2 regions of the Neomoorella glycerini genome follow, and region 1 is predicted to be linked to the other one. Evidence: a T-box and tRNA genes for the amino acid it is inferred to sense, from the RefSeq annotation. Region 1 holds a T-box; the other holds one or more tRNA genes.
The links. The T-box of region 1 lies ahead of thrS (threonine--tRNA ligase). A T-box ahead of a tRNA ligase gene usually reads a tRNA of that ligase, here a tRNA-Thr.

Region 1 (15,925 bases):
GTTTTTCCATCTGCTGTTGGATGCGTTTTTCTACGTAATACTTCTTTTCGTCTTCAAAATAAATGCCCGTCTCCCGGTAGATGTATTCCCTTATCTTCTCGAACTCAGACCGGTTCATTCAGGTATTCTTCACCCTCTACCTGCTGGCTCTCCATGCTGGCCTGTAACTGTTGCAAAGTTTTTGTAGCTATAAATTCCATGTAGGGGTGCCGGAAACGCTGCCTGCAGCTCTCAACCAGGGGCCTGTCTCCCGGCCTCCCCAGTTCGCCGATATATTCCAGCGCCGCGCAGGCGACGTTAATATCCTCCTCCCGCTGCACGACCTGCCTGAGCAAGTCCAGGCTGCCGCTATACCTGCTCCTGCCCAGCACATGGACCGCCAGGACGCGCACGTCCCGGTCGCCGTCCTGCAGCAGCTGCTCCAGAACCCCGGCGGCCCTATCCTCAACCTTGCACGTTAAAATTTCCAGGGCCAGGCTCCTGGAGGTGGGATCATCGCTTTTAAGCAGGGGCGCGACTTCTTGCACTACCTCTCCGGCGTCGCATAAAAGCAGGGAACCCATAATCGCCTCGCGGACTACTGCCTCTTGTTCCCGCTGCAGGGCCTTAACTAGTATCGCCGCCGTTCCCCCGGCTCCCCAGCTACCCAGCCGGCAGGCGGCGTTGAGGCGTTCTGCCCTGTCCGGTGACGATTCTAAGGCTTCTACCAGGGAGAAATACTCTTTCGCGGTTACTCTCAAGGCTTATTCATCCCCCCACCTTCTGCTTGATAATGTCCGCAATTTTGTAGCTGGGCGCAACCACACTGGCTCCCCCGCGCTCTATGGCCGCCCGGGGCATTCCCCATACCACCGCCGTTTCTTCACTTTCCGCAATGGTAAACCCTCCCCGCCGCCGCAATTCCAGCATAGCGTCGGCGCCGTCGTCCCCCATACCGGTCAGGAGCACTCCTATGATACGGTCGGGAACAAAGCACTCCATGGCTGCCTGCAGGGTTACATTGACCGACGGCTTAAAAGCCGTATTTTCCGGGCTGGAGGACAGGTGACAGCATAGCTTCTCGTTCATGTTCAAGAAGAGCAGGTGATAGCCGCCCCTGGCGATAACCGCCATGCCCGGCTCAACGGGCAGGCCTTCACCGGCTTCTTCCACCCTGAAGGGGCAATGCTGGTTAAAGCGGCTAGCCAGGCTGGCAGTAAAGCGCGCCGGCATATGCTGGACCACCACCACGCCCGCCTGTAAGCCGGCCGGTAACTGCGGCAGGATATCTTCCAGGGTCCTGGGACCGCCTGTAGATACGCCGATCACTACCAGCCAGTCCATTTTATTGACACTATGAAAGCCATGCGGCTTTTTCCTGGCCGGCGCCGTCCATCTCCTGGCACCTCGCCGCACCCTGGCTCGCGCTGCGGCCCGCACTTTGCTGACGATCTCACCGGCAAGCCTGTTTATGCCCAGGGAAACGGTCCCGTCAGGCTTGGCGACAAAGTCAACAGCACCTAATTCCAGGGCCTCAAAGGTAGCCAGGGCGTCCTCCTGGGTGAGAGAAGAGATCATCACTACCCGCGCCTGCGTCCCGGTCACTATGTAATGGAGGGCGGTCAAGCCATCCATGCCTGGCATATTAATGTCTAAAGTTACCACATCCGGCTGGAGCAGCAGTGCCTTTTCGACGCCTTCCAGCCCGTCCCGCGCTACATCTAGCACCTCTATGTCCCCGGCCGTTTCAAGGATCTGCCGCAACACCCGGCGCATAAAAGCCGAATCATCGACAATCAGGACTTTTATCCGCTTCAATTTGCATTTTTCACCCCGCCTGCGCTACGCCTGCCACCCATCATCCCCCATTAGCACCCTGGCCGCATCCAGGATAATAACGTTCCTTCCCTTTTCTAATTTAGCAATGCCGCTGACGCAGGGGCGTTCCCCGCCCGGCTGGGATATGCCCGGAGGTGCTGCCTCGATCTTGCTGGCCAGTATTTTTAAAACCTCTCTCACACCGTCAACCATTAATCCTACAACTGAACCATTGCCCTCGCAGATCAGGATGCGGTCCTGCTCGTCGGGGGGTCTTTCCGGGTAGGCAAAGCGCCTTCTTAAGTCGATTACCGGTACTATGCTGCCGCGCAGGTTGAAGATACCCCTTACAAAGGAACGGGTACCAGGAACGGCAGTAATGTGGCCGGCGCGGATTATTTCCCGCACGCTCTTTATTGGCAGGGCAAATTCCTCTTTGCCCAGCTCAAAGGTGACCAGTTGATACTCCTCTTCATGGTAGCGCCTGCGGCCAACTGCCGCTGCGTCCCCTCCGGACTCTACTCCGGTTAAAAAAGAAACATCTCCCAGCAATTTTTCGGAATCTAATACAAACACCATCCGCTTTTCGCCCAGACGGCATACTGCCGCTATCTCCCCGGCACCCTGGCGTAAGATAGCAGGCACCGGCTCCATGGACCGCTCGTTCACCCGCAGCACTTCCGCCAGGCTGTCCACTACGATGCCGGCGGTAACTTTTTTCCCCTGGCCGGCATAAGCCACTATCACCCGCCCTCCGGGCGCCTGGCTATCTCCCAATCCGAAGACTCTTCTCATGCTGATGAGGGGTAAAACCTGGTCACGCAGGGAAATCAGTCCCAGGACGTAGGGGGGAGCTTCGTGAAGGGCATTCCATTCCTCCGGCAGGTGGACGATTTCCTTCACATCAGCTATATTCAAAGCATACTCTTCGCCGCCGACCCGGAAAATCAACAGTTGTTGCTCGCTTTCCTGAACCTTATTGGCCCTGCCTGCCTCTCTTTCCTCCCCGGCTTCATAATGCCCGTTGCCGTTGCCCGCAGCCAAGGTAGCCAGGGCCGGCCCGGCCATTTCCGCTATCATGCCGGCCATATCCACCAGCAGGACCAGCCTACCCTCACCTATCCGGGCTGCCCTGCTCACATAACTCCCGCCTGCCGTTCCTTCCCGGAACTCTTCGATGGCCTCTGCCGGGATATCCATTACTCCTTCAATGCGGTCGACGATAAAGCCGGCCTGGCGGCCGCCGGCAGTCACCACAATGACCCGGCTGTTTTCGTCAGCCGAGGTGCTCTCGAGCCCCATCTTCATGCGGGTATCGTATACGGTAAGGATGGTCCCGCGGAGGTTGGCAAGCCCCCGGATATAGGGAGGGGTCATGGGCACCCTGACTACCGCAGGAACCCTGATAATTTCCTGCAGGTGATCGATGACTATGCCATAACTTTCCGGGCCCAATTTAAAAACAACATATTGCCCGGTTTTACTACCAACTGCTACATCTCCGTCTTCCCGAACTCGCACCTGTCACCCTCCTCCGGGCCTGTAGATATCTCAACCCTGCTGCAATTCGTCCGCCATGGCCGCTATTTCTTCTATGGCCTGGGCCAGTTCTTTCATGCCTTCCGCCTGCTGGCGGCTGGCCGTGGCCGCTTCCTGGGCGGCGCTGCTGGCTTCCTGGGCAGCGGTAGCAATCTGCTCGATACCCCGGGCTGCTTCTTCAACTTTTAGGAGACTTTGATCGGCCTGGGATTTTACTTCTTCCATACCCTTCAATACTGCCCCCATATCATTATCTATCAAATCCAGGTTAAGTGCCGTTTTTTGCGCCTCCTCCGCCTCTTTACGGATGACGTCGCCGATGTTGGTGATATCATGCAAAACGTTCATTACCTGTTCCTGGATGCCTTTTACCATCTCTTTGATTTGCTCGGCGTTACGGGCGCTTTCCTGGGCAAGATTGCGTATGTCCGAAGCGACAACGGCGAAACCTTTGCCGTATTCCCCGGCCCGTGCCGCCTCAATGGCGCCGCTCACGGCCAGCATATTGGTCTGGATGCTCACGCTGGCTATAGTGTCCACTATCTTGTCGATCTGGCGCGCGCTCCGCTCGAGCTGGTTAACTTTATGAACGTTTTCCAGGTTTGTGGTGGCCGCCTGGGAAATGCCGGTGATTAGTTCCTTTACCCTTTCTTTGTTGGCGGCCAGGAGTTCACTCAATTCCTGTACCTGTTGCCTGGAATTCCCGGCTTCACCGGCCGTTAACTGCATGGCTTTTTCTATCTGCTTGATGGCGCTGGCGGATTCCTCCGAAGCAGCAGCCTGGGTCTCGGTGCTGCCGGCAATCTGGTTTAAAGCCGCTTCAATTTCTCCGGCCGACCTGCTGGCTTCCTCGATGGCGGCCGATAGCTCTTCAGCAGCAGCCGCCAGCCCTTCGGCCGATTTGACAATATCCGTTGAGCTTCTCAGCTCGTCCGCCAGATCGGCCAGGTTGGCAGTGCTGCTCCTGATTTCCGTTAAAGCCCGGGCCTGCTGCTCTATACCCTGCAGCGCCTGCTCTGCGGCGCTGGCCTGTTCTTCCGCTGTAGCTGCTATCTGCTCGCTGCCCTTTTGAAATTCGCTTATGGCTTTGTCCGCTTCGTTAACCATGCGGTCAATGTTCACGGCGCCTTCTATTATGCGATTTACGGCTGCCTCTATTTTTTTCAATTCTATAGTTATCTCTTTTCCTTTCTCTGTTTCGCCCCTGGCAACTTCGGCCGCCCTGTTAATGGCCCCGGCTACTATCCTCACATCCTCCTGGATGCTGTTTACAATTTGCCGGATGTCGCTGGCCGCTTTTTCAGAAGTCTCGGCCAGGGTCCTGACTTCGTCCGCCACTACGGCAAAACCTCGCCCGTGCTCTCCCGCCCGCGCGGCTTCAATAGCGGCATTGAGGGCCAGCAAATTTGTCTGCTCGGCAATCCTGACCACCGTACGGACAATCTCGCCAATCCTGGCCGCTTCTTCTTCCAGGCGAGCTACCAGACGGGCCGATTCCTCACTGCGCGCCGCCGCGTCATTGACCCCGCGCACCAGCCCTTCAATGTCCGTTGAAGTGGTGTTGATAAGCGAGCCAATTGCTTTGCAACGTTCCAAGGAGGTCCCGACCTGCTTCACCGCCTGTCGGGCACCATCGCCGATTACCTGAATAGCCGCCAGGGACTGCTGGGTAGCACTGCTGGCTTCCTGGGCGCCGCGCGCGATCTGCTCCATGGCCGCCCGCAATTCCTCCACCGCGCTGGAAGCCTCTTCCACGCCGGATGACAGCTGCTCACTGGCGCTGGCTATCCTTTCAGCCATTTGTTGCTGCTTGGCATGGGTCCTAGCCTGCCGGCGCCGCGCCTCCAGTTCCTTCCTCTCCGTCAATCTTGTTATGTTGCTCTTGGGCGCTTCATAAACCCCCTTCTTTTCCCCGGGCAGGGGTTCCAGTGTTTTTTGTTCCATAAAAAGATACCTCCTCTTTAAGATTAAACCATACTTATTGTTTTTTTTGTATTATTTATTAATATCTGCTTCACCCACACGTTTTAAAAACCGGCTATCTAGTTTCTTTCCCTATCTTTTGCGTCAAATAGGCCGCTATATCGGCATCCAGCCTGCCGTGATACGCCTCCTGGAGAATAATGTCCAGGGCCTGCCGGGGTGTAAGGGCGCCGCGGTAGGGCCTCGGACTCACCAGGGCGGAAAAAACATCTGCCACGGCCAGAATCCTGCCTGCCAGGGTAATGGCGCTGCCCCTGGCGCCAGCGGGATATCCCGAACCATCCAGGCGCTCATGATGCTCTATGCAGGCTTGAACGACCCGCCCTTCATAATGATAATGTTTTAAAATTTCTGCGGTGTAGCGAACATGGAGCTGCATGGCCTGCCTTTCCCGGGGGCCGAAAAACCGGTTTGAATGCAGGAGTTCGGGTGCTATGTGGAGCTTGCCTATATCATGCAATACGCCTGCTTCATACAGCCAGCTCCTATCCGCAATAATTCCCATCGCTGTCGCTATTTCCGCCGCCACCTCACCTACTTGGAGGCTGTGAACTGCTGATACTTCGTCCAGGGCGTATAATTGCGACAGCAGGTACCTGGTTGTCGGCGACAGCTCAGTACCAAATGATGTAGAGGGTTGCGCGCCAGGATATGCCTTTGTCATCCCCACTTTATCCCCATATCTAGACATCTGTAATTATGGATACCGTGATAGCCATCACGCCCATGTATTTTTAAAAGTCCTATCCTGGTAAAAAAAAACTCTTTATAATTAGAGAAAAGGGCCTCCCTTGCCTTTTTCTCTAATAATAAAGAGTAAACCACGAAGACAAGGATATCTTAAAAACACAACTATTTGGACCCCTAACTGACCTTAATCTTTACGATGTTATTTTTTAGTAATAATTACTATTTTTAACTTATGATAACCAACTTTTGCTTGTTTTATATTTCTATTGTATTTTGGCCCGGATAAAATTCAATGCGGAAATTGTTCTTTTTAAACCGGCTACGCTAAATTTTGTCTTTCATCGACGAGAAGACGCTCTTTCTCTTACATTATGTATTGTTTTTTTCTTTTTTTAGACACACTGTCGTATTAATAAAGAAAACTTACTACGTATCACGGAGGATTAAAAATGAAATCAAAACTGGGAGCCAGGCTCCGCTATTACCGAACGAAACGCTATCTGACATTAAGGCAGGTTGAAGACCTGACCGGCCTCCATTCCACTACTATTTCAAGTTATGAACGCGGGACACGCGAACCTTCTCAAGAAACGCTGCGCATTCTGGCTAAGGCCTATAATATCCATGTGGCTTATCTCCTACTGGATGAAGCCGAGATAAACCGTCTCCTGGAGGAAAAAGAGGACAATTTAGCGGTAGTTATCAACCAGCGCCCTGAAATCGCCGAGCTAGTAAATGAGCTAACAGAGCTCCAGCCCCCGGCCATAAAGGCCCTGGTGAATTTCATAAAACACGTGAAGCAGTCCTGGCAACCCCGGGATACCTAAAATAAAAGCCCGCCCGGCATTTTGCTGCCAGGCGGGTTCATTTTTTAACAAAGGTTTTACTCCCGCCGTCTAATCTCTCCGGTTACCCTGTCGATAAAGGCCCGGAGGGGGACGCTACCCGTATCCCCGGCGCGGCGTTCCCTGACGGCTACGGTACCCTCGGTTGCTTCCTTATCACCTACCACCAGCATGTAAGGGATTTGTTCCAATTGGGCGGTGCGGATCTTATAGCCGATTTTATCATTGCGGTCGTTGACTTCGGCCCGGATGCCGGCCCGCACCAGTTCTTCCCTGACCTTGAAGGCATAGTCGTTGTGGCGGTCGGTAATGGGCAGTACTCGCACCTGCACCGGGGCCAGCCAGACGGGGAAGGCGCCGCCGTAATGCTCGATTAAGATGCCGATGAAACGTTCAATGCTGCCAAAGACGACCCGGTGAATCATGACCGGCCGGTGCCTCTGGCCATCCTCCCCGATGTAGTGCAGGTCAAATTTCTCGGGCATAAGGAAATCCAGCTGAATGGTGCCGCACTGCCAGGTCCGGCCCAGGGAATCCTCCAGGTGGAAATCGATCTTGGGACCGTAGAAGGCGCCGTCACCTTCATTAACCACATAGGGCATCCCCTTGGCCTCCAGGGCCTGGCGCAGGGCGCCTGTGGCCGTTTCCCAGATCTCATCGGAACCCATGGCGTTATCCGGCCGGGTGGAGAGCTCGACGTGGTATTTAAAGCCAAAGAGGCGGTAAAAGCGGTCTACCAGGTCGATAACCCCCTGGATTTCGGCCGTGATCTGGGAGGGCAGCATAAAGATATGAGCGTCGTCCTGGGTAAAGGCCCGCACCCGCATCAGGCCGTGGAGGACGCCGGATTTCTCGTGGCGGTGCACCAGGCCCAGTTCGGCCAGGCGTAAAGGCAGGTCGCGGTAGCTGTGTTGCTCTGTTTTATAGACCAGGATGGCCCCGGGGCAGTTCATGGGTTTGATGGCGTAGTCGGCCTCATCAATCCTGGTAAAGTACATGTTTTCCCGGTAGTGGTCCCAGTGGCCCGACTGCTCCCACAGGGAGCGGCTCAATATCACCGGCGTGCGGATCTCCAGGTAACCGGCCTTGCGGTGCTCTTCCCGCCAGAACTGCTCCAGCTCGTTGCGGATAATCATACCCTTAGGATGGAAAAAGGGGAAACCCGGCCCTTCTTCATGAAGGCTGAAAAGGCCCAGCTGCGCCCCCAGCCGCCGGTGATCCCGTTTTTTCGCCTCTTCCAGCCGGTGGAGGTAGTCTTCCAGGTCTTTAGCCTTAGGGAAGGCGGTACCGTAAATCCGCTGCAGCATAGGGTTGGCCTCGCTGCCGCGCCAGTAGGCCCCGGCCAGGCTGGTGAGCTTTATTGCCTTGAGGTAGCCGGTGCTGGGCAGGTGGGGCCCGGCGCAGAGGTCCAGGAAGTCGCCCTGGCGGTAGGTGCTGATGGGTACCCCTTCCGGCAGGTCGTTGATGAGCTCGATCTTATAGGGTTCATTGAGCTGGCGGAAAATTTCCAGGGCCTCGTCCCGGCTTATTTCCTGCCGTTCCAGGGGCAGGTCGGCTTTAATGATTCTTTGCATTTCCGCCTCAATGGCGTTTAAGTCCTCGGGGGTAAATTTATGCTCGCTGTCGAAGTCGTAGTAAAACCCGTCGGTTATAGCCGGGCCGATACCCAGCCTGGTCCCGGGGAACAGGTGCTTGACGGCCTGGGCCAGGACGTGGGCCGCCGTATGGCGATAGGCCAGGCGCCCGCCCTCATCGGCAAAGGTCAAGAGCTCCAGCCGGCACTGCTCCGGCAAAGGACGGGTAAGGTCCCATACTTCGCCATCAACCCGCGCCGCCAGGGCCTCCCGGGCGAGTTTCGCTGAAATGTCCCTGGCCACCTCCAGGGCCGTAGTACCGGCTGCATATTCCCTCACGCTGCCGTCCGGTAAAGTTACCTGCATAATAGCCATCCTCCTCTGAATCATGCATAAATCCTTTGCTACTTATCAAAACCCTTACCTGGCCGGACTCTACCGGCAGGCCAGGAAATCCCCTTACCCCCGCAAAAAATAAAAACCCTCGTCCCTCAAAAGGGACGAGAGTTCTTCCCGTGGTTCCACCCTTCTTCAGGGGATATGCTCCCCCCTCCAAAGCTGATAACGGTAGCCAGCCGGCCGGGCTTACTCGTTATTCAGCCCGGCAGCTCCGGAGTGGTCCGGCTCCCTGCCATCGCCCGGGACGCTTCCAGCCGCGGCATCCCTCTCTGGTGAGCAGTTCAGGGGCCTCTTCTCCTTCTTCGCCGTTAGGTACATTATAGCTATATAAATTAATACGTGTCAAGATTTGGGTAATATACCCCAGCATTACCTCCATCCTGCCAGGGCAGCCTGGACCAGGCCAATAAGGAACCCCAGCAACCCGCCCAGCCATTCTATGTAGCGCAGTTCCCGGCCGGCTACTTCGACGACTACCTCCTCGACCTGGTTTAAATTTAATTTATTAAACTTTGCCGCTAGAATTTCACCTATAGAAAAGGCCTCCGGATTGCGGCCCAGTTCCTCTATCAATTCCTGCAGGGCCGGCGGCATCTCCCGGTGCAGGGTTTCTTCTACCGCCCTGCCAGCTGCTTCTTTTAAACCCTGGGGGATAAAGGAAGGCAGGCGCTCTACCAGGCGCCGCCGGGCCACTTCCGCCACTATGGCCGTAAGCCTGCCGGCAACGGCGGGAGTATTAAGGTGGGCCAGCACTTCATTGAGGGGCAGTAAATTTTTGTCAACGACGCCGGCGATATTGGCCGCTATCTCAGCCTGTCTTTTGGGAATAAGCCCCTGCAGGGTCCAGCAAAATATTTTTAACGGGCGGCGGGGGCGAAAGAGCATCCTGATGGCCACAACGTTGGTCAACCAGCCAATAAAAGCGCCGATGAGAGGGATCAAGATCCACCTGGCAAGCAAATTTATTTCACCCCACCGAGTGCAATAATAACAAAAGCCCGGCCAAAAGACAACTGGCCCGGCCAGGGTAAAAACTGCAATTAATGGGTTTAAGGGACCGGTACGACCGTTAGCGCTTTTGCAAAGGCTGCAAGCAGCGGCTGCAGCCGCTGCAATGGATGAGCCGCTCACCAAAAACGCTCTTGATGGTACTGATGGTGTTATGGTGACGTCCTTTATCCACAGCGTGCAGGACTACCTGGCGGGGAGCAATGGTTATCAGGGCGCTGATTAATAAATCCTCATAGTTGAGATCACTATCAGCCATATCGACGACAAAGCCTTCCAGGTAGTCGCCACTGAGGTTCCGGTTTTCGCCGTCATAGAGCTGGAAGCCGCCACCTGGACTTAAAACTACGTGGACTTTTTCCACCCGGGGCTCCTGAGCTTCCACAAAGTAGCGTAAAAGGCGGATGAATTCGTCATATTCCTTTTCCATCAGGTATTCATCAACGGCTTCTTCCAGGGCCTGGTCCAGTTCCATTAAATAATCCGGCAGGCGAAAGCGTACAAATCCGTCGATATTTAACCAGGTGTTTTCCTGGAAATACTCCAGTATGCGGGCAGCAATGGGCTCCCCCCGCTGCTGGAGCTGGAGGTAACTGTTTTCACCCTGATCCAGGATGGCCCGGGCCCGCCGGCAGATTTCTTCAATGGCCCCGGCATCCAGGCCTTCATACTGGCTTAAAAGCATACCTTCCAGTAAAGCCACTTCCCACCGTTCGACAATAAAGGCGGCCACAATCTCGGCCACCTGCTCTTGAAAGCGTTTCACTTCCCTTTTTGAAGGCCGGCGCGGTCCCGTTTCTAAAAAACAGCGGCAGAAATTAAAGCCCCCCGCCTGCCACAGGTGGAGGCCCACGCTAAAGCCAAATCTATGATTAAACTCGGCCTGCAAGAAGTCAATTGGCCTGGCGGTAATTAACGTGATATTCATGGGCGCTGAACCTCCTTGTGCTGCTATTATATGTGCCGCCCATGTTTTGTATACAGTTAAGCTGCCGCCAGGTTGTTTAAAAATAAAGCCATTGCAAGGCCTGGTGTACCGGCTGAAATTGGCACTGAGGTAATTTTTGTTAAAAAAATGACCCCTGCATTCTTGCAAAGGCCACTTCTTTTCTTCCTGGTGGGTCCGGCAGGGATTGAACCTGCGACCCCCTCCGCGTCAAGGAGGTGCTCTCCCACTGAGCTACGAACCCGTTTATTTTTATCTCCAGTGACGTTATATATTATGCCCGAAAAAGGCCAGTATGTCAAGAGCAGGAGGGCTTCTTCCCGGCCACTTTCTCACTAAACTCGGCAGCATGGTAAGAACTGCGAACAAAAGGGGCAGCGGCCACATAGAGGAAGCCCATTTCCCGGCCTTTTTCAGCGTACCAGGCAAAGGTTTCCGGGGTGACAAATTCCTTAATCTCCAGGTGCCCGGCGGAAGGCCGCAGGTACTGGCCGGTAGTCAGGATATCGCAGTCTACCGACCGGAGATCAGCCATTACCTGTAAAACTTCATCGGTTGTTTCTCCCAGGCCTACCATCAGGCCGGACTTGGTATAGATGGCCGGATCAAGCTCCTTCATTTTTTTAAGAACCTGAAGGCTACGCCGGTAGTCAGCTTGAGGCCGCACCATGGGATAGAGCCGCGGTACCGTCTCTACGTTATGGTTAAAAATATCCGGCTTCGCCCGGGCCACGGTGGCCAGGGCCTCCTCGTCACCGCGAAAATCTGGCGTCAGGACCTCAATATAGGCCTGCGGCAGGACGGCCCGCAGGGCGGCAATGGTGGCGGCAAAATGGCCGGCGCCGCCGTCGGGCAGGTCGTCCCGGGTTACTGAAGTTACGACGACATGTTTTAGCCCCAGCCGCCGCGCCGCTTCGGCCACCCGCCCGGGTTCATCCTGGTCCACTGTTTCCGGCCGGCCGTGCTCTACGGCACAAAAGCGGCAGTTACGGGTGCAGGTATTGCCCAGGATCATAAAGGTCGCCGTGCGCCTGGCAAAACATTCACCCTGGTTGGGGCAGAGGGCGCTCTGGCAAACGGTGTTGAGATGCAGGTCGGCCAGCAGCCGCCGGGTGGCTTCTATATCCCCGCAAGAGGGTAGACGCTTGTGCAACCATGAGGGCAGGCGCCTGTGCCTCGCTACCACTGATGATGTAGCCATTTTCCTACCCCTTTGCTTTCGCTAGTTTATATACCCTGCAATGCAGATGGACTCCTGGCCCCTTGATGAACTCCCTGGAAAAAGACTTCTCCCTAAAGTGGTGCTTCCTGGTAGAAGGATTCGACTTCAAGTACAGCATAGATTTTCATAGTTTCAGGGAGAGGGTGCAGCGCCTATAAGGAACTCCTTAGGAAACCTCGCTTTTACGAATGGATACTCATCCCATGGACGGCCTCGGCGGCTTCCATGACGGCTTCGGCCAGGGTGGGATGGGCATGGATGGTGGCTGCCAGTTCGGTAGCCGTAATCCCCTGGCTCACCGCCAGGGTGCCTTCGGCAATGAGTTCCGTGGCATGGGGTCCCATGATAAAGACGCCTACGACCCGGTCGCTTTCTGCCTCGGCAATTATCTTGACCATACCTTCTGTTTCCCCGCTGCAGAGGGCCTTGCCGCTGGCCAGGAAGGGGAATTTACCGACCTTTACCTTTAGCCCCCGTTCTTCGGCTGCTTCTCTGGTCAGGCCGACGCCGGCAATCTCCGGCAGGGTATAGATGCAGCTGGGCACGGCGTCGTAGTTGACTTTAGTGGGACGACCCATGATAGTCTCCACGGCCGCCAGGCCCTGGGCCGAGGCTACATGGGCGAGTTGAATTTTATTGGTAACATCGCCGATGGCGTAGATGCCCGGGACGCTGGTGCGCATATATTCATCGACGATTATTTCCCCTTTTGGTCCCAGGGCTATCCCGGCTTCTTCCAGGCCCAAGTCCCGGGTATTGAACTGGCGACCGATGGAGATCAACACCTTGTCAGCAGTTACTGTCTGACCGTCAGCCAATGTGGCCTTTACCCGGCCGTCTTCTTCCCGAACTGAAATAATCTGGGCCTTCGTCTTTATCTCCACCCCGGCCTTTTTCAGGATCATGCTGAAACGCCGGGAAATTTCACTGTCAATCATGGGGAGGATGGTGGGCATCATTTCCACAATGGTGACCTTGCTGCCCAGGGTGGCAAAGAGGGTGGCAAATTCGCAGCCAATGACCCCGCCGCCGATAATGAGAAGTTCTGCCGGCACTTCCGTCCAGGCCAGGGCCTCGGTGCTGGTTACGACGCTGTTGCCGTTATAGCCCAGGGCGGTAATCAGGGCCGGCTCCGACCCGGTGGCCAGGATAATGTTTTCGGCCTCGATATTTTCTACCGTGCCTTCGGCGGTGGCCACTTCCACCCGGCCGGGGCCTTTGAGCAAGCCCCGCCCTTTGATATGGTCAACTTTATTTTTCTTAAATAAGTAGGCAATACCCTGGGTCAACTGCTTGACCACGGCGTCTTTGCGCGCCGCCAGGCGGGCATAGTCCACCCGGTAATCCTTAACGTCAATACCAAAGGCCGCCGCTCCCTGGATGCCCTTCACCAGGGCTGCCCCGGCCAGCAACGCCTTGGTGGGGATGCAACCGCGATTGAGACAGGTGCCACCTAAAGCGTCCTGTTCGATTACTACCACCCTGGTCCCCAGCTGGGCCGCCCGGATGGCCGCCACATAGCCGCCGGGCCCGCCGCCGATGATGGCTACCTGGTAACGCATTCTGTACTTCCTCCCTGTTCTGATGCGTTTGTGTTTCCTAAACTAAAACTTGGTCAGGTACTGGTCTATTTCCCACTGGTGCACCCGGGTGCGGTATTCCTCACACTCGATCCGTTTGGCTTCCAGGAAGCGCTGGTAGATATGGGGACCCAGGGCTTCCTGGATTACCGCGTCCTTTTCCAGTTCGTCCAGGGCTTCATCCAGGGTGCCCGGGAGGAGTACAATGCCCCGCTGCTTCAGGGTATCCTTGTCCATATCATAGATATTTTCGTTAACCGGTGCCGGGGGCTCAATCCGGTTTTTAATGCCGTCCAGGCCGGCCTTCAGCATGACGGCGATGGCCAGGTAGGGGTTGGCCGACGGATCGGGGTGGCGTACCTCCAGCCGCGTGGACAGGCCCCGTTTGGCCGGGATGCGGATTAAGGGGCTGCGGTTTTGGGGTGACCAGGCAATATAGACCGGCGCCTCGTATCCCGATACCAGGCGTTTATAGGAGTTAACCGTGGGGTTGGTAATGGCCGTCATACCCCGGGCATGGGCCATCAAGCCACCGATAAAGTAATAGGCAATTTCACTTAACTGTAGTTTATCTTCCGGGTCATAAAAAGCATTTTTACCGTCGCGGAAGAGGGAGATGTTGCAGTGCATGCCCGAGCCTGCTATGCCATAAATGGGTTTGGGCATAAAGGTGGCATGGAGGCCGTGGCGCTGGGCAATGGTCCGCACCACGAACTTGAAGGTGGCTATATTGTCGGCCGTCCGCAGGGCGTCGGCATACTTAAAGTCAATTTCATGCTGGCCGGGGGCCACTTCATGGTGGGAAGCTTCAATTTCAAAGCCCATCTGCTGCAGGGTCAGGACCATATCCCGCCGGGCGTCTTCGCCAAGGTCAACCGGGGTCAGGTCAAAGTAACCGGCCCGGTCGTGGGTCTCCAGGGTAGGGCGACCGCTGGCGTCGGTATGGAAAAGGAAAAACTCCGCCTCCGGCCCGACGTTCATGGTAAAGCCCAGGGCTTCCGCTTCGGCAATAACCCGTTTCAGGGTTCCCCGCGGGCAGCCGATAAAGGGTGTGCCGTCAGCATTGTATACATCGCAGATGAGGCGCGCCACAGCGTCGCCGTTGGGGCGCCAGGGAAAGATGGTAAAGGTGGAAGGGTCCGGTCGCAAGTACATGTCCGACTCTTCAATGCGGACAAAACCTTCAATGGATGAACCGTCAAACATGAGTTCATTGTTGAGGGCCTTGGGTAGCTGCTCGACTGTTATGGCTACATTTTTTAAAACACCAAAGATATCAGTAAACTGCAGGCGGATAAACTTGACTCCCAAATCAGCAGCCTCATGTAAAATTAACTCCCGGCCACCGGCCATAAATTAGCTTCCCCTCTCTATAATGATGAAAGCGCCCCGGTAAAAGGACGCTCTTTACTTATACAGGTTGATTATATCATCCGCTCAGGCAAGATTCAACAATTTCTTAACTAAGGTTCCAGTTTTATATTCGCAGGTGACTACCACTTCCCAGGATCAGGCCTAAAGATAGCCGCCCCTGATGGTAACTTCTGCCCACCCGCCAAATTTTCTCTCCAGCACCGCACCCGGCGGCTACCTGATCCCGGCGCCCGGCAATCGTCCGGCCACCCCGACTATACCTGACCCAGGATTTCGGCTGCATAACCCAGGATGCGCTGGAGGATTTCTTCCCGTTTGGCATTAATGGCTGCAAAATCCATGGCCGGGATATAATAACTTTCCATATGGTCATGGGTAAGTTTCGCCTCCCGGATATGGGCAATGGCCCGGTCCAGGGCCGCCTGGTAACGGACAATGGCGCTGGCAATTTCATTGCCATAAAGGCTTAAATGCTCCCGGTCGATAAACCGGTTTAAATCTACGGCCATAGCCACCTGGAGCCCGGGGATGGCCTGGACATCAATATCATGGGGTGGCTGCCAGTTCATCGCCGCCACCTGGATTTCCGGGATAATAACCATATCAATATTGTTGGGGTCAAAGGGGCAGTGGTAAACTTCGGTATCCAGGCCCTTCTCGTGGGCCAGGCGTGCCACCGCGGCCAGGATCCCCGGAACACCGGTACCCGGGTCCCCGGCAATGGTGAAAAGCCGCCGGATGTCCTGGAGCAGGGTTTCCACGTTACCGGTAACTAACCCCTGGGGTGTCAGGGCCGTGGCAAAGAGATGGCGTTCCCGGGCCGGCCGGTTATAACGGGGCCGTACCCCGGCAAAAATAGCCTCGAGGAGTTCCGCCTTGGCCTGGTAGACCCGGGGTAAAATCATGCTCTCGGCCACATAGCTCTCCCACTCATCCCGGATCACCCTGGCCTCCTTTAGAGCACTGTA
Region 2 (15,925 bases), 1.3 Mb from region 1:
TGACTACGGTAGGGCCGGCGGTAGAAAACCACCCCCTCTTTCCCCAGCGCACCAACGTCGAGTTCATCGAAGTCCTGAACCCCGGCGAGCTAAAAATGCGCGTCTGGGAGCGGGGAGCCGGGGAAACCATGGCCTGCGGTACCGGCGCCTGCGCTGCCGCCGTCGCCGGCGTCCTCACCGGCCGCAGCAACCGGGAAGTGACGGTCCACCTGGCCGCCGGTGACCTGCAAATCGAATGGTCGAGGAAGAATAACCATGTTTACATGACCGGGCCGGCAGTAGAAGTCTTCCGGGGCCATTTCCCCCTCCATGAGGAGTAAAACCACCACCGCAGGTGGGATGTAATGTAGCTTTAAGGGGCGGGAGGACAAACCCTCGTTAAATAGCATGCTATTTTGGTAAGGAGGCTAAATTATGCCAGAAGCCAGGCGTATCCGCGAGTTACCACCCTACTTATTTGCCCGCATTGAGAAAAAAATTGAAGAGGCCCGGGAACGGGGAGTTGATATCATCAGCCTGGGTATCGGCGATCCTGATCTCCCTACCCCGGCCCATATCATAGATAAACTGGTAGAACAGGCCCATAATCCCGAAAACCACCGCTACCCCACTTCAGTAGGAATGCTCTCTTTTCGCCAGGCCGTGGCCGACTGGTACCGTAACCTGTACAATGTTGACCTTGATCCCCGCCGGGAAGTAGTAACCCTCATTGGATCCAAAGAGGGTATCGCCCATATCTCCTTCTGCTATGTTGACCCCGGCGATATCAACCTGGTACCCGACCCCGGTTACCCCGTCTACCATATCGGCACCCTGCTGGCCGGCGGGGAATCCTACTTTATGCCCCTCACGGCGGCCAGCGGCTTTTTACCCGACCTTAAGGAGATTCCCAGCGATGTCGCCCGGCGGGCGAAGCTGATGTTTATCAATTACCCCAATAACCCTACCGGTGCCGTGGCCGACCTTAAATTCTTCCAGGAAGTGGTCGAGTTCGCCAAAAACTACGATCTCATTGTCTGCCACGATGCCGCTTATAGCGAAATTACCTACGACGGCTACCGCGCCCCTTCCTTCCTGCAAACTCCCGGGGCTAAAGACGTGGGTATTGAATTTAATTCTGTCTCCAAACCCTATAATATGACCGGCTGGCGCCTGGGCTGGGCCTGCGGCCGCGCCGATGTCATCGAGGCCCTGGGCCGGCTCAAGTCCAACATTGACTCCGGGGCCTTCCAGGCCGTCCAGTATGCCGGCATTGCCGCCCTGACGGGGCCCCAGGACGGTCTTGCTGAAGTCCGGCGCATTTACCAGGAGCGGCGGGACATCATTGTTGAGGGACTTAACTCCCTGGGCTGGCAGCTGGAGAAGCCCAAAGCTACCTTCTACGTCTGGGCGCCGGTACCCAGAGGCTATACTTCGGCCGGGTTTGCCGAGATGGTCCTGGAGAAGGCCGGCGTGATTATAACCCCGGGTAACGGTTATGGTAATTATGGCGAAGGTTATTTCCGTATCGCTTTAACCATCAGCAAAGAACGCATGCAGGAGGGCATTGAACGCCTGCGGCGTGCCTTGGGAAAAGTAGAATTTTAATGGCAATCAGGGGCGCAAAACTTTTGCGTTCTTCCTGAAATGGAAGGGGCAGGCCATGCTGAACAGTATGACGGGTTATGGCCGGGGTGAAGCCAGCGGCACCGGCAGGACTGTTACCGTAGAGATCAAGGCTGTCAACCAGCGTTTCCTGGATGTGGTGATCCGGCTGCCCCGCCTTTATACGGCCCTGGAAGAAAAGATACGCCAGTTCATTAAAAATAGCCTCAGCAGGGGCCGCGTGGAAGTAATGGTGAGCATCAGCGAAGAAAATGGGGAAAAACAGCGGCTAACCGTTGACATGGGCCTGGCAATGGCGTATTATAATGCTTTGAAGGAATTGGCGCAAAATCTGGCTATTCCGGCGGATATTACCGCCGAGAAGCTATTAGCTATGCCAGAGGTCGTTAAAGTTGCTGAACCGGAATGGGACGAGGCCACCTTCTGGCCGGTAGTAGCCGGGGCTTTAGAAAAAGCCCTGGCGGATTTACTCGCCATGCGCCGGGCCGAAGGGCAACGCCTGCAGGCCGACCTGGAAGCCCGGGCCGCGTATATCCGCCGGCAGGTGGAAGCCATCCGGGAACGGGCGCCGGAAGTACCCCGGGAGTATGCCGGGCGTCTTAAAGAGCGGGTAGCTGAACTAGCCGGTGGCCTGGCCCTGGATCCCGGCCGCCTGGAGATGGAAATAGCCCTGCTGGCTGAACGGGCTGATATCACCGAAGAAATCATCCGCCTTTTAAGTCACCTGGAGCAAATGGTCACGGCCATGGCCGGGACCGAACCGGCCGGGCGGCGGCTGGATTTTATCCTGCAGGAAATGTGGCGGGAAATAAATACCATCGGTTCCAAGGCCAGTGACCTGGCCATTAGTAATCTAGTAGTAGCGGTTAAGGGTGAACTGGAGAAGATGCGCGAACAGGTCCAGAACGTGGAGTAGGTAAAGGAGGGGGAGCATGGACATCAAATTAATTAATATTGGCTTTGGCAACATTGTTTCCGCCCGGCGCATAGTAGCCATTGTCAGCCCCGAGTCCGCACCCATTAAACGAATTATCCAGGAAGCCCGCGACCGCGGCATGTTAATTGATGCCACCTATGGCCGCCGGACCAGGGCGGTGATTATTACCGACAGCGATCATATCATCCTGTCGGCCGTCCAGCCGGAAACGGTGGCCCACCGCATGTCTTCCCGGGAACCTATTAATACAAGTGAGGAAGCGGAAGAATAAATTCCGGCTGGATAACAGCTAAACAATACCAGGACGCGGGTGGCCACGATAAATGGCAGCGCGATTATATCCTTGTCCTTGATACCCAGGGAAAAACGCATCAAAGCGTTTTCCTGCGGGTGTTTTTATCTTTTCGGGAGGAAGAAATATTGAAACAGCCATCCCTGGATCAACTGGAAAAGCGAGTTGGCAGCAAATACGCCCTGGCGGTCCTGGCCGCCAAGAGGGCGCGGACGCTGACGGAAGGGCAGTTTGCCAACCTGTACCCTAAGGGGACCAAGCCAGTAACAGTAGCCCTCATGGAGATCGCGGAAGGCAAGATAAGATACGAGTGGGGCAAGAAGAAAGCGTGAAGGTCTTAGAGGGAAAAACCGTCATTTTAGGGGTCTGCGGCGGCATTGCCGCCTACAAGGCGGCCGAGCTCTGCCGGCTTTTGGTCCAGGAAGGAGCTACCGTCCGGGTGATCATGACGGCAGGGGCAACGGAATTTATTACCCCCCTGACCTTCAGCACCCTGGCGGGGCAACCGGCCCTGACGGCAATTTTCGGGGCCGGGAGCGGGGGACCCTTGACCCATATTGACCTGGCTAACAAGGCGGATCTTTTCCTCGTCGCCCCGGCGACGGCCAATATCCTGGCCAAGCTGGCCACCGGCCTGGCCGACGACCTCCTGAGTACCACGGCCCTGGCGGTAAACTGTCCCACCCTGGTGGCTCCGGCCATGAATGTCAATATGTATGCCAAAGCCGCCGTCCAGGAAAACCTGGCGACATTAAAACGGCACGGCTGGGGCATTATTGAACCGGAGGAAGGCTTCCTGGCCTGCGGTACTACGGGCAAAGGCCGGCTGGCCAGTTTGGAGCGTATTGTTGCTGCCTGCCGGCGGGCCCTGGCACCCCAGGATTACAGGGATCTGGTGGTGCTGGTGACTGCCGGGGGCACCAGGGAACCCCTGGACCCGGTCAGGTACATAGGTAATTACAGCTCTGGTAAAATGGGTTATGCCCTGGCCCGGGCGGCCTGGGAGCGGGGCGCCCGGGTGACGCTGATTACTGCCAGCCCGCTACCGCCGCCACCTGAGGTAGAAGTGGTGCGGGTCCAGACGGCAGCCGAAATGCTGGCCGCCCTGGAGGAGCGCTTTACAGGGGCAGATATAGTCCTCAAGGCCGCCGCGGTAGCCGATTTCCGGCCTGTAGCCAGGGCCGCGCAGAAAATCAAAAAGGGACAGCAAGGGGAATTAATTATTCACCTCGAACCCACTGTGGATATCCTGGCTTGCTTAAGCAGGATGAAAGAAAGGCAAATATTAGTCGGCTTTGCTGCCGAAACGGAAGACTTGCTGGCAAACGCCGGGCAAAAGCTCCGGGACAAGCAGTTAGATTTAATCGTTGCCAACGATGTTACCAGGCCCGGAGCAGGTTTTGGCAGCGAAACAAATATTGTCACTTTTCTTTTTCCCGGCGGCCGCAAGGAAGAATTACCGCAGTTACCAAAGCTAGAAGTGGCCCACCGCATCCTGGATGCCGTCACAACTCTGTCGCGCTTTCCGGGGAGGAGAACAGGGCCGGAAAGGGAGGAATAAAGAAATGGCACGCAAGTTATTTACATCCGAATCGGTAACTGAAGGGCATCCTGATAAAATGGCCGACCGCATTGCCGACGCCGTCCTGGATGCCATTTATGAAAAGGACCCCCTGGCCAGGGTGGCCTGCGAGTGCCTGGTCAGTACCGGGCTGGTCCTGGTGGCCGGGCAGATAACCACCGATTGCTATGTGGATATACCGCGCGTGGCCCGGGAAACCATTCGCGAGATTGGCTACACCAGAGCCAAATTTGGCTTTGACTGCGATACCTGTGCTGTGGTCACATCCATTGATGAGCAGTCGCCGGATATTGCTATGGGCGTCAATGAAGCCTGGGAGAAAAAGCAGGGGGTGGCCAGGGATGAATTAGAGACTCTGGGCGCCGGCGACCAGGGAATGATGTTTGGCTATGCTACCCGGGAGACGCCGGAGTATATGCCCATGCCTATTGCCCTGGCCCATAATCTCACGCGCCGGTTGGCTGAGGTGCGCAAAGAAAGGATCCTGCCCTATTTACGGCCGGACGGTAAGTCCCAGGTGACGGTGGAATATGAAGACGGCCGGCCTGTAAGGGTGGATACGGTTGTTATTTCCACCCAGCACCGGCCCGATATCGAGATGACCGCCTTAAGGGACGACATCCTGGAAACCGTCATCAAACCGGTAATTCCGGCAGAGATGCTGGATAACCGGACGAGATATTTTATTAATCCCACCGGGCGCTTTGTCATTGGCGGCCCCCAGGGCGATACCGGCCTCACCGGCCGCAAGATTATTGTCGATACCTACGGTGGTATGGCCCGCCACGGCGGCGGTGCCCTCTCCGGCAAGGACCCCACCAAGGTGGACCGCTCGGCTGCCTATGCGGCCCGCTATGTGGCCAAAAACGTGGTGGCAGCCGGCCTGGCCGACCGCTGCGAGGTGCAGGTGGCCTATGCCATCGGTGTGGCCCGGCCGGTATCCATCAGCGTGGAAACCTACGGGACCGGCAGAATCAGCGACGAGCGGCTGGTAGAATTGATCCAGGCCCACTTTGACCTGAGGCCGGGGGCCATTATCCGCGACCTGGATTTACGCCGCCCCATCTACAAACCGGTATCAGTCTACGGCCACTTCGGCCGGTCGGATCTGGACCTGCCCTGGGAACGGCTGGATAAAGTAGAAGCCCTGCGGGCGGATGCTGGGCTTTAGTCACAATTCGTTTTCATAGAGGTCTGGCCAGGTAATGCTTAAAAAAGTAATCATCGCCACGGTTCTAGCCATCGTTATAACTACCGGTTTCATGTATGGTTATATCGAGTGGTACGGGCGAAACCTGGAGCCGCAGCGTGCTGATGTCATCATCGTGCTGGGCGCCGCCGTTTGGAAGAATGGTCCCAGCCCGGCTTTGCTGGAACGCATCTCCCTGGCCGAGGATCTCTATCACGAGGGATATGCGCCGGCGATAATAACGACCGGCGGTACCGGCGCCTGGAATCCAACCCCCGAAGGTACAGTTGCCCGCTTAACCCTGATCGCTCGCGGTATACCTGCTGGTGTTGTTCACGAGGAAATCAACTCGCACAGTACCAGAGACAACCTGGTCGAGGCCCAAAAAATTATGCTCAGGTACGGGTGGAAGAGAGCTATTATTGTCACCCATGATTATCACCTGCTGCGGGCAACCACCGAGGCGCAGCGGTTGGGCATAGAAGCTTCAGGCGCCGGGGTCCACAAAACGGCTATGTTTAGACCCCCGCTGGTATTACGGGAGGTAATCGCGAACCTGGTCAGAACCGTTGTTTGATATAGAACCGGCTGTCCTGGTATCCAGCCGGGTAATGTGGCGGCGAAGGATGTGGTGTTGATTCCCCGGCCGGGTGGTGTTATAATATCCCTTGTGATAAGTGCTGATGTGGCTCAGGGGTAGAGCAGCGCACTCGTAATGCGCAGGTCGAGGGTTCGAATCCCTCCATCAGCTCCAGGAATACCAAGGCCTCCGGAGTATTTACCGGAGGCCGTTTTAGTTAGTTGCCGCCCAGTTGCCGCCATTACAAAATTATGGTTAAGAACCTATCCAGACCTTTATGGCGAGACCAAGTAACAGATGATACTGTAGAGAATGTAGGTACCGGCACTGGAAGGAATGAGAGATGCCCCTGGGCCTGAGGATTTAAGCCTGTAGGTCCGGGGGCTTTTTTGTATATTTAATCTTGTAACCCAACTTTGACACTAAAACTTCTATTTCAAGGGCTTAAAGACCACCAAGACTAGTAATATCAACGATCTTTCTCTACCGAAGTCGGCAAAACGTAGTGAAAACAAATCTGCCTTAGAGTATTTTCACGCCGGGCATCTCTTGGTATAATAGTAATGACGATAACCGAGGTGATGCCCCTTTGTTCCCCCGTATTATCACTACCAGGCGCGGCGGCCATACCTACCATTATCTGGTCCTGGTAGAATCCTACCGGGAAAAAGGCAAGGTAAAACAGCGCCAGGTTGGGCATTTAGGCAACATCGACCAGTATTCCCAGGAAGAGATACAGCGGCTTATTAATAAACTGCGGGAATTCCTTAAGGAAGATGAGCTGGGCACTGTTAAGGACCTCCAGACCTTCGGCACCAAGCATTATGGTATCCCCTATGTGGTGAATTTTTTCTGGGAGCGACTGGACCTGGACGCCTTCTTTAAAAACTATCTCCAAAATCGTCAAGTAGAGATGGATGTGGCCTTATGCACCAAGATTATGATTTTAAACCGCCTCATCGCTCCTAAAAGCAAGCTTGGAGTATCCCAATGGTTAAGGCAAATTTACCTGCCGGAACTGGAAGAGAAACAGCCTGAGTTGCATCATTTTTACCGTACTCTTGACGTCCTGGAAGAAATGAAGGATTATCTGGAACGCCACTTGTACAACCGGCTTACGGATCTCTTGAGTTATCAGCTTAACCTGGTGTTTTACGACTTGACCAGCAGCTACTTTGAAGGTACCCATTGCCCCCTGGCCAGGTTCGGTTATTCCCGCGACCACCGGCCGGACTGCCGGCAAATTAATATTGGCCTCCTGGTGACTCCGGAAGGCATGCCTATTGCCCACCAGGTATTTGAAGGTAATATACCTGATAAAGTAACCGTGGCTGGCGCCATCGAACAACTTAAGCAAAAGTTTGCCATCAAGAGCTGTATTTTCGTGGGCGACCGGGGTATGCTGACCAGTCATAATTTAGAAGAACTCAAGGAGGCTAACTTCCGTTATATCCTGGGCTTTCATAAACGCGGCCGGGAAGTGAGCGATGAACTACTGGCCAGGTACCAAAACCTCGAAGAATACCAGCTAATAGACGGCGATAACCCCCTCTTTTATGTGGAAGTACCACCAGAGCAGGTACAGGCTCCCCCTAAAGAAAACTTGGTAGAGGGAGAAGAGGAAGAAAAGGAAAACTTCGAGCCTCCGGTTCGCTATATCCTTTGCCACAATCCTCTCAAAGCCCAAGAGGATTATGAATTTCGGGTCAAAGCGATAGAAGAAGCCAGGATAAAATTGCAAGAGCTGAAAGACAGGCTGGCCCGGGAAACCCCGCGGCGGGGGCGCAAGCCTACCACAAAAGGAGTCATGCTTAAAGCAGCTGCTATCCTTAACAAGAAGGGCCTTGCTCCAATTTTTGATATTACTTATGACGGCAAGTCTTTCAACTTTGAAATTAATGAGCCGGCTCTGGCTAAAGAGGCTTTGCGGGACGGCAAATTTTTAATCCAGACTAATGCTGACCTGCCAGCTGAGGAGGTAATTGCCGCCTATAAAAACCTGCTCCAGGTAGAAACCGCCTTTCGCCATATCAAGGACTTCATTCGCTTGAGGCCTATCTACCACTACAACGAAAGTCGGGTTAAGGGACACATCTTTATATGTGTGCTGGCTTATCTCTTTGAAAAATGGCTGGAGGTGATACATCGCCGATATATTGAAGATGAGATTTTTAAGGCGAAACAAATCCCTGATCCTGAAAGTCAAGAAAGAGAGTTACGCCGCTGGAAGGTTGCCCATAAAAGCGGCCGCCGTATCCTGGAATTATTAGAAGAGATAAAGGCTGTTGACCAGCAGTTTCTTGATAAGCGGATTTATAGTATCACCCAGCCCGGACAAAGCCAGAGTGAATTGTTAAAAATTTTGGGCCTTCCACTTCCACCTAAAATTTTAACCTTCAGGTAGCCACTAAGAGCCCCAGAAAGGGGTTGTAGTGACAATTGTCCCTATGGACCCCTTGATTTTTAAGGGGCGGTGTCAAAGTTGGGTTGTAATTATCGAAGGAATTAGCCAGTACACCTATTAAGGTTAGGTTAATAAATTTAACTACCTTCGATTAGTAACTAAGTAACAATTCGGCAGAAAGGCGAATAGGATATACCATCAAATCACTGAAGGGGGATTTTTTACCATGAATGACAACAACAGCAAAGTACAGCGAATTACCTTAGAAAACTTTATCAGAAGGTTAGCTTCCAGATTTCAAGACAGGGTAGTTAATGTTGAGTTTTTTTGTGGCGAATGCTGTAAAAAAGCCAAAGGTGGAGAGTTAACGCTAATAGGTAGAGATTTTATCGAGCTAACTGCAGCTGAAGATTATGAAATTGAAGTTATTACCTTTTCCGGTGGCGATGTAGTAGACAATGAATTTGTAGAGGTTATTATTATACCTTTAAGTCAGGTATGTAGTGTAGAAATACCAGAGAATTGCAACGAAAAGACATCAGACTAGATTATTTCTTGAAATACAATTTGTCCCCGGTCCAGGGCAGGCCGGGGTTTTATTTTTGGGGGTGAGCATAAAATTACCGCCTAAATTGTCGCCTAAATTCATCATCTCGGGCGGCAAAAGGTGTCATATGAGAAAGAAGGCTGGCATGAGAGTTGAGTACTCGTAATGCGCCGGTCAAGGTGTGGTGTGGGAGCAGGAAAAAGGTGAACCGGTGCCGAACTAACCTTAAACAAGAAGGAAAGTGGCTTCAAGAGGCGAGGGTTATTGCAAGCTTCCCTACAGCAAGAGCTGGCAAGGATTGTCGGGAAGGACCGGGTGCTGGCGTCACCCGAAGATCTCCTTTGCTATTCTTATGACGGTACTTTTGTGGCCTACAAGCCGGATGTGGTAGTTAAGCCGGCCAGTACCGAACAGGTGGCCAGGGTCCTGGAATTGGCTTGCCGGGAGGGCATACCGGTCCACCCCCGCGGCGCTGGCACGGGCTTGAGCGGCGGATCGGTACCCCGGGGCGGGGGTATAGCCCTGGTAATGACGGCCATGAACACCATTTATGAGATTAACCCCGAGGACATGCTGGCCGTAGCCGGTCCGGGGGTAATTACCGCTGAACTGCACCGGGCGGTAGAAGAAAGGGGGCTTTTCTATCCCCCGGACCCCGGCAGTGCGGAGTTCTGCACTCTTGGTGGCAACGTTGCCGAGTGCGCCGGGGGGCCCCGCGCCCTCAAGTATGGTGTCACCAGGGATTATATCCTGGGCCTGGAAGTGGTGCTGGCCGACGGCCGGGTAGTCCACCCGGGGGGCCGGACGGTCAAAAACGTCACCGGCTATGACCTTTGCCGGCTGTTTACCGGCTCTGAAGGAACCCTGGGGGTCATTACCAAAATTACCCTGCGCCTTATTCCCAAGCCCCAGGCCGTAAAAACCATCCTGGCAGCCTTTAAGGACCTGGTGCAGACAGGTGAAGCAGTCAATGCCATCCTCAGCGCCGGGATCATACCCAGGACCCTGGAGATTATGGACAGTGTCTCCATTGCCATCGTGGAACAGTTCAGCCCCTGCGGTTTACCCCGGGAAGCAGCGGCCGTGCTCCTTATCGAAACAGATGGCGACAGGGAGCAGGCTCAAAGGGAAGCCGAAAGGGTAGTAAAGGTGCTGAAGGAAGTGGGAAGTGCCGAAATTAGGCTGGCCGCCGATGCCCGGGAAGCAGGAGAATTATGGCGGGCACGACGGGCCGTCTCCCCGGCCATAACCCGGATTAAACCCACCAAAATTGCCGAGGATGCCACCGTTCCCCGCAGCCAGGTGCCGGCCATGATCCGGAGGCTGGGGCAAATACGGGAGAAATACCAGATTGACCTGGTCATCTTTGGCCATGCCGGTGACGGCAACCTTCACCCCAACATTGCCTGTGATTGCAGGGATGCCGGAGAAATGCAGCGGGTGGAAAAGGCCATCGCCGAAATCTTCCAGGCCGCTCTAGAACTGGGGGGGACCCTTTCAGGAGAACACGGCATCGGCCTCCTCAAGGCACCTTTTCTGATGGCAGAACTGGGAGAGGCAGGTTACCAGGCCATGCGGGATATTAAGAGGTCCCTGGACCCGAAGAACATCCTGAACCCCCACAAGATTTTCTCCGGGTGACAGGTCCAGCTCTGGCCTGGTCCGGCTCCCCCTGGATACTGTAAGTCTCGCCGGCGGTACTTTTCCGCAGGCCAAAGAAAAGGGAGGTTTCCCGGGGGTTAAATTTTACTTTATGAGACAATAGTTTAAAAAACGGAGTGAAAGCGGAGGGAGAGTGGAGAGAGTCCGGAGCGGTCAGTTAAATCATGTTTAACTCCGGCAACTCCAGGGAGGTTTGCATGCGGGAACGCCCGGCTCTAAATCTTGCATTCACTACCGGGGGCAAATCTGCTATAATGTTGCTGGTGGATCAGTTAACCAGGAGGGGGTCGAGTTGGCGAATTTGCTGGTAGAAGTGGCCGTCAACTCGGCCCCTGGTTGCGCTCCCCTCCTCACCTTAACCTACCAGGTACCCCGGGAGCTGGCTTCCCAGGTAAAAGAAGGCTCCCTGGTCCTGGTAACGGTGGGGAAGCGGCTGGCCACGGGAGTGGTAGTTGCCCGACCTGATAAAGCGGACCGGGCCGGGCTGAAGGCCATCAAGGCTGTCCTGGAAAGGGATTTCCTGCCGCCAGGGATGGTAGAACTTGGTCGCTACCTGGCGGAACGTTATTTATGTCCCCTGGCGGTAGCCCTGAATACCCTCCTGCCGCCGGCAACAGGCAGGCGCCTGGAACGCCGTTGGTGCTGGCTACCGGGCGCAGGAGGCGAAACGGAAGCGGCTTTAAACCTGGCTAACTGCCTGCCCCCGCCGGCCGGGGCTCTGGCCGCCTACCTGGCCGGCCGCCGGGTGGCCGGGGAAGGCCAGCTACAGCAGTTAGGCCGCCGCCGGGAACTTAGCGGGGCTTTAGCCTCTTTAAAATCCCACGGCCTGGTCCGGGAAGAGTGGTCCTGGCGGGAGGCGCCCCGGGAGAGGCAGCCCCGCTGGGTAGTACCCGGGGAAGGGGTGGCAGCGGCAATAGAAGCCCTGGTAAAAAAAGCGCCGCGCCAGGCGGCCATCCTGAAGGACCTCCGGGACGGCGGACCCCGGCCGGTGACCAGCTTTGCTGCCGGCGGGGGATATGCCGCCCTGAAGCGCCTGGAAGAACAGGGCTTAATTAGGATTACCCCGCTACCTCCCGGGGATAATAAAGAAATATATCCTGAAATCAAACTTAATGCAGCCCAGGAAGAAGCAGTGGCAATTATCAACGCCGCCCTGGGACGGGGAGGGGCCTTTTTACTCCACGGTGTTACCGGCAGCGGCAAAACCGAGGTGTACTTGCGCTGCGCCGGCGAGGCCCTGGCAAGGGGTTACCAGGTCTTGTTCCTGGTTCCGGAGCATGCCCTAATCCCGCAAATGGTAGCCCGGTTAAGACAAAGGCTGGGGGACCGGGTGGCCGTTATCCACGGGGATTTACCTGCCGGCGAAAGGGCAACCGTCTGGGAGCAGGCCCGCCGGGGGGAAATCCAGGTTATCACCGGCAGCCGGTCGGCCCTTTTTGCCCCTTTCCCGCGGCTGGGGCTCATCGTCGTTGATGAAGAACACGCCGGCAGCTACAAGCAGGATACCGCACCCCGCTATGACGCCCGGGAGGTTGCCATCAAGCGGGGGCAGCTGGAAGGAGCGGTGGTGATTCTGGGGAGTGCCACACCCAGTACTGAGATTTTTTACCTGGCCCGGCGAGGGAAAATACAGTTATTACAGCTACCCCGGCGGGCGGGGAATGTGAGCCTGCCCCGGGTGGAGATAGTCGATTTGCGGGCCGAATTCCGGGCCGGTCACCACGGTATTTTAAGCCGGCGGCTGGAGCAGGGGATAACTGCCGCCCTGGCCGCGGGACAGCAGGCCATCCTCTTTTTAAACAGGCGGGGCTATGCCCCCCATGTTCTTTGCCGCCGCTGCGGCCACGTTCCTTTATGCCGGCACTGTGCTGTAGCCCTGACCTATCACCAGGATGGTACCTTGCGCTGCCATTACTGCGGCTACGTGCAAAAGGCAGGAGCCAATTGCCCGGTGTGCGGGGGCACCGTGGTACGCCTGGGTTCCGGCACCCAGCGGGTGGAAGAAGAAGTGCGGGCATTATGGCCTGGGGCCAGAATTTTACGGGCCGATGGGGATACTACAGCCAGGAAGGGCCAGTGGGAAAAGATCTACCGTACCTTTGCTGCCGGACAAGCTGATATCCTTATCGGTACGCAGGCCATTACCAAAGGTATGGATTTTCCTGGTGTTGCCCTGGTGGGTGTGGTTAACGCCGATTTATCCCTGTACCAGCCGGACTTTCGCGCCCGGGAACGTACCTTCCAGCTGTTAACCCAGGTAGCCGGCCGGGCCGGCCGCCGGACCGGTGAAGGGGAAGTTATTATTCAAACTTATAACCCCCAGGACCCGGCTATTACCCTGGCCGCGACCCAGGATTACCATAAGTTTTACGAGCAGGAGATAGCTATGCGGCGTAATTTGAGCTATCCTCCCTTTATAAAACTGGTGCGGCTGGGTTTTACCGGCCCGGATGAGGCCAGGGTAATTGAAGCCGCCCATGAGGTGGCCGGGCTAATCAACAGTAAAAGCAGCAAGATCCAGGTCCTGGGCCCGGCGCCGGGGTACCCGTCCCGGCTCAAGGATAATTACCGCTGGCAGTTGCTTCTCAAGGTGCCTGCCTGGTCGAGGTATAAGGGCCACCTGGCTGCAAGCCTGGCAGCTTACCGCAACCGCCATGATGTCCGTATGATAGTAGATGTAGGGCCCATTAATCCCTGGTAGCAAGCAGGAGGCAAAGAGGTTGGCAATTCACCAGATTTTAATCCACCCTGACCCCATCTTACGGGAAAAGTCGCAGCCGGTAAAAAAGATTACCCCCAATATCTGGAAGCTCCTGGATAACCTGGCCGATACCATGTACGAAGCTCCCGGGGTGGGCCTGGCCGCCCCCCAGATCGGGGTCTTAAAGCGGGTCATTGTCGTTGACGTGGGGGAAGGGCTGATAGAACTGATTAATCCGGAAATAATAGCGGCCAGGGGGAGGGATGTAGGGCCGGAAGGGTGTCTCAGCGTCCCCGGGGCCCAGGGGGAAGTACCCCGGGCCGCAGTCGTAACCGTGCGGGGTCTTGACCGTCACGGCCGGGAGAGGGCAATCAAAGCGGAAGGCCTTTTGGCCCGCGCCCTGCAACACGAGATTGACCACCTGGACGGGGTGCTCTTTATCGATAAAGTAATCCGCTGGCTGGAGGATAAACCTTAATTCCGAAAAGGAGCGGTAGACATGCGCCTGGTATTTATGGGGACGCCGGATTTTGCCGTACCCGCCCTGAAGGCCCTGCTTGCTGCCGGCCATGAAATAGCCAGGGTGGTTACCCAGCCCGACCGGCCCCGGGGACGAGGTAAAAAACTCCAGCCGCCCCCGGTTAAGGAGACGGCGCTGGCAGCGGGACTGCCGGTGAGCCAGCCGGCGGCCATGCAAGAGGAGGAATTCTTAACCGGGCTACAACAATGGCAGCCAGAAGTCATTGTGGTCGTTGCCTTTGGCCGTATCCTCCCGCGGGAGATTTTGGACCTGCCGGAGAAGGGCTGTATCAATCTCCATGCCTCCCTCTTACCCCGCTACCGGGGGGCAGCCCCCATCCACCGGGCGGTAATGAATGGTGAAAAAGAAACCGGCGTCACCACCATGTGGATGGTGCCGCAATTAGATGCCGGCGACATCATTCTCCAGGAGAAGCTGCCCATTGGGCCGGAGGCCACCACCGGGGAAATCCACGACCGGCTGGCCGTCCTGGGTGCCGGACTCCTGGTACATACCCTGGACCTGGTGGCCACCGGCCGGGCTCCCCGCCAGCCCCAGGATGAAACCCTGGCCACCTACGCGCCCCCCCTGCAGCCGGATGAAGAGAAGATTAACTGGGAGCAGCCGGCAGGAAAAATCTATAACCTTATCCGCGGTTTGAACCCCTGGCCAGGGGCCTACACCCTGCGGGCCGGCGAACGCCTGAAGGTATATGGCGCCAGGATTTTAGATGAAGCAACTACCGGGATACCGGGCCAGGTGGTGGCGGTGACGGGTGAAGGCTTTGTCGTCCAGGCAGGAAGAGGTAAGCTGCTCATTACCACGGTCCAGCCCCAGGGGAAAAAGATCATGCCGGCGGACGCCTACCTGCGGGGTTATCCCCTGGCCAGCGGGGAGGTGCTGGGATGCGCATAAAAAAGCGCCTTTTCATTGGCCTTCTGGCCCTGAGCCTTTTGTTTATAACTGCCGTGCTGGCAGGCAGCTGGTATCTCCTGGTTAACCATACCAGTTTTCTCAATCGTCTCCTCCTGGTGCTGGGTTTTTTTACCCTGGCCGTCCTCTTCCTCATTATTGCCCTGGGAATTGCCGGGCTGGTACTGATCCTCTGGCAGGAACGCAGCCGGCCCTTCCTCCAGCGCCTGGGCTTAATAGCCGTCAATACTCTTTTTCCCGTGGCCCTGGCCCTGGGCAGGCGCCTGGGGGTTAAGGCAGAAACCATTAAAGCCTCGTTTATTGAGATGAATAACCAGTTAGTCCGCCTCCGGGGCCTGCTGATAGAACCCGGGAAGATCCTCCTCCTGGCTCCCCACTGCCTGCAGTGGAGCGGCTGCCCCCATAAAATCACGGTTGACGTCTATAACTGTCGCCGCTGTGGCCGCTGCCCCATTGATTCCCTTCATGCCCTGGCCGAAAGATACGGTGTCCGCCTGGCCGTGGCTACCGGAGGTACTCTGGCCCGGCACTTTGTCAAACAGTACCGGCCCCGGGCCGTGGTGGCCATTGCCTGCGAGCGCGATTTAACCAGCGGCATCCAGGACACCCAGCCTATGCCTGTCCTGGGGGTTTTAAACTCAAGGCCCCATGGCCCCTGCCTCAATACCCAGGTTAATTTAAACCAGGTAGAGCAGGCTATCCAGTTTTTCCTGTACGGCAAAACAATCAGCCAGCCCCAGGTACGCAGTGAAGGCTGGGAAGTTAGCAGCAGTGTTTAGAAGTTCCCTATAACGCGCAATGAAAAGGAAGTATGTTTGGGTAAAGCCACCCCCGCCGCCGAGCAAGGCTGAGCGTAAAGTTTGCTAGCCGAGAACCACCGGAGCCTGAAGCCTGTACCCCCAGCCCTAAAGAAGCTAGAGTACAGATCAACCAGCTATCGCCGATTTTAGGTAGAAACTTATTGTCGTGAGGA

Region 2: it has a tRNA-Thr gene. The T-box ahead of thrS (threonine--tRNA ligase) is inferred to sense a tRNA for this amino acid. The anticodon was not compared.

Annotation. Positions count from the first base shown of each region.
Region 1 covers NZ_CP046244.1:194,058-209,982, forward strand. The annotation lists gene MGLY_RS00970 (CheR family methyltransferase) at 1-118, opposite strand, end outside; gene MGLY_RS00975 (HEAT repeat domain-containing protein) at 105-740, opposite strand; gene cheB (chemotaxis-specific protein-glutamate methyltransferase CheB) at 748-1,797, opposite strand; gene MGLY_RS00985 (chemotaxis protein CheW) at 1,822-3,318, opposite strand; gene MGLY_RS00990 (methyl-accepting chemotaxis protein) at 3,349-5,280, opposite strand; gene MGLY_RS00995 (HD-GYP domain-containing protein) at 5,375-5,983, opposite strand; gene MGLY_RS01000 (helix-turn-helix domain-containing protein) at 6,459-6,836, shown strand; gene thrS (threonine--tRNA ligase) at 6,893-8,794, opposite strand; T-box leader at 8,922-9,139, opposite strand; gene MGLY_RS01010 (DUF445 domain-containing protein) at 9,197-9,787, opposite strand; gene ytxC (putative sporulation protein YtxC) at 9,897-10,763, opposite strand; tRNA gene MGLY_RS01020 (tRNA-Val) at 10,951-11,025, opposite strand; gene lipA (lipoyl synthase) at 11,080-11,982, opposite strand; gene lpdA (dihydrolipoyl dehydrogenase) at 12,186-13,565, opposite strand; gene glnA (type I glutamate--ammonia ligase) at 13,608-14,936, opposite strand; gene MGLY_RS01040 (PRK06851 family protein) at 15,212-15,925, opposite strand, start outside.
Region 2 covers NZ_CP046244.1:2,369,123-2,385,047, forward strand. The annotation lists gene dapF (diaminopimelate epimerase) at 1-320, shown strand, start outside; gene MGLY_RS11760 (LL-diaminopimelate aminotransferase) at 415-1,587, shown strand; gene MGLY_RS11765 (YicC/YloC family endoribonuclease) at 1,643-2,521, shown strand; gene remA (extracellular matrix/biofilm regulator RemA) at 2,538-2,813, shown strand; gene rpoZ (DNA-directed RNA polymerase subunit omega) at 2,963-3,166, shown strand; gene coaBC (bifunctional phosphopantothenoylcysteine decarboxylase/phosphopantothenate--cysteine ligase CoaBC) at 3,145-4,395, shown strand; gene metK (methionine adenosyltransferase) at 4,400-5,587, shown strand; gene MGLY_RS11790 (YdcF family protein) at 5,622-6,182, shown strand; tRNA gene MGLY_RS11795 (tRNA-Thr) at 6,285-6,359, shown strand; gene MGLY_RS11800 (IS1634 family transposase) at 6,775-8,589, shown strand; gene MGLY_RS11805 (hypothetical protein) at 8,816-9,136, shown strand; gene MGLY_RS11810 (FAD-binding oxidoreductase) at 9,401-10,777, shown strand; gene priA (replication restart helicase PriA) at 11,091-13,499, shown strand; gene def (peptide deformylase) at 13,519-13,977, shown strand; gene fmt (methionyl-tRNA formyltransferase) at 13,999-14,934, shown strand; gene MGLY_RS11830 (DUF116 domain-containing protein) at 14,925-15,731, shown strand.